One region of the Mesorhizobium sp. WSM4312 genome, then DNA from elsewhere that is predicted to be linked to it. Evidence: riboswitches for the same ligand, from Rfam matches in the RefSeq annotation. Region 1 holds a riboswitch; the other holds the start of a gene.
The links. Region 1 has a riboswitch for S-adenosylmethionine ahead of CK228_RS11205 (homoserine O-acetyltransferase). Riboswitches for the same ligand answer to the same signal wherever they lie in the genome.
Positions count from the first base shown of each region.

Region 2: another riboswitch for S-adenosylmethionine. It lies ahead of CK228_RS06865 (O-succinylhomoserine sulfhydrylase); the one in region 1 lies ahead of CK228_RS11205 (homoserine O-acetyltransferase).

Region 1 covers NZ_NSFU01000006.1:106,136-108,528, forward strand. Annotated here, with positions in the region: gene hisC (histidinol-phosphate transaminase) at 1-578, opposite strand, end outside; SAM riboswitch at 751-828, shown strand; gene CK228_RS11205 (homoserine O-acetyltransferase) at 935-2,104, shown strand; gene metW (methionine biosynthesis protein MetW) at 2,163-2,393, shown strand, end outside.
Region 2 covers NZ_NSFU01000003.1:339,669-342,061, forward strand. Annotated here, with positions in the region: gene CK228_RS06865 (O-succinylhomoserine sulfhydrylase) at 1-1,121, opposite strand, end outside; SAM riboswitch at 1,178-1,255, opposite strand; gene CK228_RS06870 (2'-deoxycytidine 5'-triphosphate deaminase) at 1,394-2,393, shown strand, end outside.

The sequences.
Region 1 (2,393 bases):
AGCACCAGCAGCACATGTTTGGGCAGGCCGGCATGCAGGCGGCGCACCTCCTGGAACGGCACATAGGTGCCGGTCGGATTGTTGGGATTGGCAAGGAACACGATCTTCGTGCGCGGCGTGACGGCCGCCAGTATCGCATCGATGTCGGCCCGCTCATCGGTCTCCTTGACCGCGATCGGCGCAGCCCCTGCCGACTGGATGTAGATCTTGTAGACCATGAAGGCGTGTTCGGTGAATATGGCCTCGTCGCCGGGTGCGAGATAGGTCTGCGCCAGCAGGCCGAGGATCTCGTCGGAGCCGTTGGAGCAGATGATGTTCTGCGCGTTGAGGCCATGCACTTCCGCGATCGCCTCGCGCAGCCGTCTGGCGGTGCCGTCGGGATAGATGTCGAGCCTGGCGGCGACTTCACGCGCGGCCTCGATCGCCTTCGGCGACGGGCCAAGCGGGTTCTCGTTGGACGACAGCTTGTAGACCTTGGCGACACCGGCGGGTGCGGCGCTCTTGCCCGGCACATAGGCGTCAATGTCCATGATGCCCGCGCGCGGGGTTGGACGTGCCTGATCCGGTCTCTGGTTCATTTTTGCAAAATCCATCGAAAATGCCTCGATCCGGAGGCCGCAGCGGAAATACAAGCCGTGGCCGATAATGTCGAGAGGTGGCAGTGGTGCCAGCAGCCGGCCCAGATGCCGGCCGAGATGTCGGCCCAGATGTCGGCATTGACGGCAGGGCGGGCGAGTTCTAGAAGGACAGCAACAGTTCCGTGGTGATTTGGCCGGTCGGCTTGCAGCCACGTTAAACAATTCGCTAAAGGGCCGTTTGCGTGACGTAACCGGCTTTGCGAATGGCAATGCCGGTTTTTTATTGTCCGCGACCGGCCGGACGGACGCATCGGCGGCGATTTTTCGCCCGATATGATGCAGCGAGTGAGACAAGAATGGCCGCTCTGCGCGCAGGAAAGACCAACAACGAGGCCGACCAGCCGTCGAGCCCGGTGTTGCGCTTCGGGGCGGACAAGCCGCTCAAGCTCGACGCCGGCACGCTTCTGTCGCCGTTCCAGATCGCCTACCAGACCTACGGCACGCTGAACGATGCCCGCTCCAATGCCATCCTCGTCTGCCATGCACTGACCGGCGACCAGCATGTCGCCAGCACCAATCCGGTGACCGGCAAGCCGGGATGGTGGGAAGTGCTGATCGGCCCCGGCAGGATCATTGACACCAGCCGCTTCTTCGTCATCTGCTCCAACGTCATCGGCGGCTGCCTGGGCTCCACCGGGCCGGCTTCGACCAACCCCGCCACCGGCAAGCCCTATGGGCTTGACCTGCCCGTCATCACGATCCGCGACATGGTGCGTGCGCAGCAGATGCTGATCGACCATTTCGGCATCGAGAAACTGTTCTGCGTGCTCGGCGGCTCGATGGGCGGCATGCAGGTGCTGGAATGGGCGTCGAGCTATCCCGAGCGCGTCTTTTCGGCGCTGCCGATCGCCACCGGCGCGCGCCATTCCTCACAGAACATTGCCTTCCACGAGGTCGGCCGGCAGGCCGTCATGGCCGATCCGGACTGGCATGGCGGCAAATATTTCGAACACGGCAAGCGCCCGGAAAAAGGCCTGGCGGTGGCGCGCATGGCCGCCCACATCACCTATCTCTCCGAAGCCGCCCTGCATCGAAAATTCGGCCGCAACTTGCAGGACCGCGAAGCGCTGACGTTCGGCTTCGACGCCGATTTTCAGATCGAAAGCTATCTGCGCCACCAGGGCATGACTTTCGTCGACCGCTTCGACGCCAATTCCTATCTCTACATGACGCGGTCGATGGACTATTTCGACCTCGCCGCCGACCATGGCGGCAGGCTGGCGGACGCCTTTGCCGGAACCAAGACCCGCTTCTGCCTGGTGTCGTTCACATCGGACTGGCTGTTTCCGACGGAAGAAAGCCGCTCCATCGTGCACGCGCTCAACGCCGCCGGCGCGTCCGTGTCCTTCGTCGAGATCGAGACCGACCGTGGCCACGATGCCTTCCTGCTCGACGAGCCGGAACTGTTCGCCGCCATCAACGGCTTCATCGGCTCCGCGGCGCGGGCGAGAGGGCTAAGCGCATGACCCCGGAAAGTTGCAGCCTTTCAGGATCGGGATCATGCGCCGCAAAGGAGACGACATCATGAGCGTCAACGGCAGCCAGCGCGTCGACCTCGAGGTCGTCGCCAATCTCATCCCACCGCAGTCCCGCGTGCTCGATGTTGGTTCGGGCGACGGCTCGCTGCTTGAATTGCTGCAGGACACCAAGCAGGTCGACGGCCGCGGACTGGAACTGTCGCAGCGCGGCGTCAACGAATGCGTGGCGCGCGGCCTCTCCGTCATCCAGGGCGATGCCGACAAGGATCTCGAATTC
Region 2 (2,393 bases), on a different contig from region 1:
AGCCTGAGCGTTCCTGGCCCGATGCCGAGTTCGGCGCGCGCCTCTTCGCTTAAATTCTTGTGCGTGGTCGTCGCCGGATGGGTGATCAGGCTCTTGGCGTCGCCGAGATTGTTCGAGATCAGCACGATGTCGAGCGCGTTCTGCAGGGCGAAAGCCGCCTGCTTGCCGCCCTTGACGTCGAGGCAAATCAGCGTCGAGCCGCCCGACATCTGCTTCTTGACGATCTCGGCCTGCGGATGGTCGGCGCGGCCGGGATAGATGACGCGGGCAATCTGCGGCTGCTCGGCGAGGAAATCCGCGATCTTGCCGGCGCTCTCCGTCTGCTGGCGCACACGCAGCGGCAGTGTCTCCAGGCCCTTCAGCAGTGTCCAGGCGTTGAAGGGCGACAGGCTGGGGCCGGTGTGGCGGAAATAGTCATGCAAATTCTCGTCGATCCACTTCTTGTCCGACAGGATCACGCCGCCGAGACAGCGGCCCTGGCCATCGATGTGCTTGGTGGCCGAATAGACGACGATATGCGCGCCGAGCTGCAACGGCTTCTGCTGGAGAGGCGTGGCAAAGACATTGTCGACGACAAGCCGCGCGCCGATCGAATTGGCGAGCGCAGCCACAGCGGCGATGTCGACCACTTCCAATGTCGGGTTGGTCGGGCTTTCCAGGAAGAACAGCTTGGTGTTGGGCCTGACCGCCTTTTCCCAGTTGGCGATATCGGTGCCGTCGACCAGCGTCGCCTCGATGCCGTAGCGCGGTGCCAGCGTCTCGACCACCCAACGGCAGGAGCCGAACAGCGCGCGCGCCGCCACGATGTGGTCACCGGCCTTGACGCTGCAAAGAAGCGCCGCCGTCACCGCCGCCATGCCCGATGCCGTGGCGCGCGCATCCTCGGCGCCTTCGAGCGCACACATGCGCTTTTCAAACATGTCGACGGTCGGATTGGCGTAGCGCGAATAGATGAAGCCCGGCTCCTCGCCCTTGAAGCGGGCTTCGGCGGCTTGCGCCGTTTGATAGACATAGCCCTGGGTCAGGTACATCGCCTCGGAGGTCTCGCCGAAGCCGGAACGCAGGGTTCCGCCATGCACGAGGGCTGTTTGAGGCTTCCAGTTGCGCTTCTTGCTGCTCATTGCTTTTGTTCCAGACACAAAAAAACCGGTCGCGAAAGTCGCAACCGGTCCATACGGCCTCGCGGCCAACGGTCCTTTAGCGACTTGTTTAACGTGGCTGCAAGCCGACCGGCCAAATCACCACGGGATAACGACCCTTTAGACCCGTACCACGCTTGCGTCAATTGCCGGCTTCATTAAGAGGTTTGTACCAAGCAGGTTCCGCAAAAGTGTTTCACGGTTTTGCGGCGAGAACCTGCGGCAGGAAAATCGTCTGGCCTAGGAGCGGAGCCTTGCGGCAGACAGGCATTCTTCCCGATCAGGATATCTCGGCGCTGTTCCAGTCCGGCGCGCTGAAGTCGCCGCGCGCGCTCGATGCCGACCAGATCCAGCCGGCCAGCCTCGATCTCAGGCTCGGCGACAAGGCCTGGCGGGTGCGGGCGTCCTTCCTGCCGGGTCCGGATCATCGGGTTGCCGACAAACTCGATCGGCTGAAGCTGCATGAGTTCAGCCTCGCCGACGGCGCCGTGCTGGAAACGGGCTGTGTTTACATCGTGCCGCTGCTGGAAAGCCTTGCGCTGCCCCCAACCGTGTCCGCCTCGGCCAATCCGAAGAGTTCGACCGGGCGGCTCGACATTTTCACCCGCGTCATGACCGACCGTGGCCACGAGTTCGACAAGATCGCCGCCGGCTACAACGGTCCGCTTTACCTGGAAGTCAGCCCGCGCACCTTCCCGATCGTCGTGCGCACCGGCTCGCGCCTGTCGCAGATCCGCTTCCGCACCGGCAACGCGCTGCTCTCGGAAGCCGAATTGCATGAATTGCACCGCGCGCAGATGCTGGTCGCCACCGAGCCGCCGAATATTTCGGGCGGCGGCATCGCGCTGTCGATCGATCTCAAGGGCGACGGTGACGGGCTGGTCGGCTATCGCGGCAAGCATCACACCGGCCTTGTCGATGTCGACAAGCGCGCCGCGCAGGACGTCGTCGATTTCTGGGAACCCATCCACAAGAGCGGCGCCGGCGAACTGGTGCTCGATCCGGACGAATTCTACATTCTCGTCAGCCAGGAGGCGGTGCATGTGCCGCCGCTCTATGCTGCCGAGATGACGCCCTTCGACCCGCTGGTCGGCGAATTTCGCGTCCATTATGCCGGCTTCTTCGATCCGGGCTTCGGCCATTCGGCGGCCGGTGGCACCGGCAGCCGGGCGGTGCTTGAAGTGCGCAGCCACGAAGTGCCGTTCATCCTCGACCATGGCCAGATCGTCGGCCGGCTGGTCTACGAGCACATGC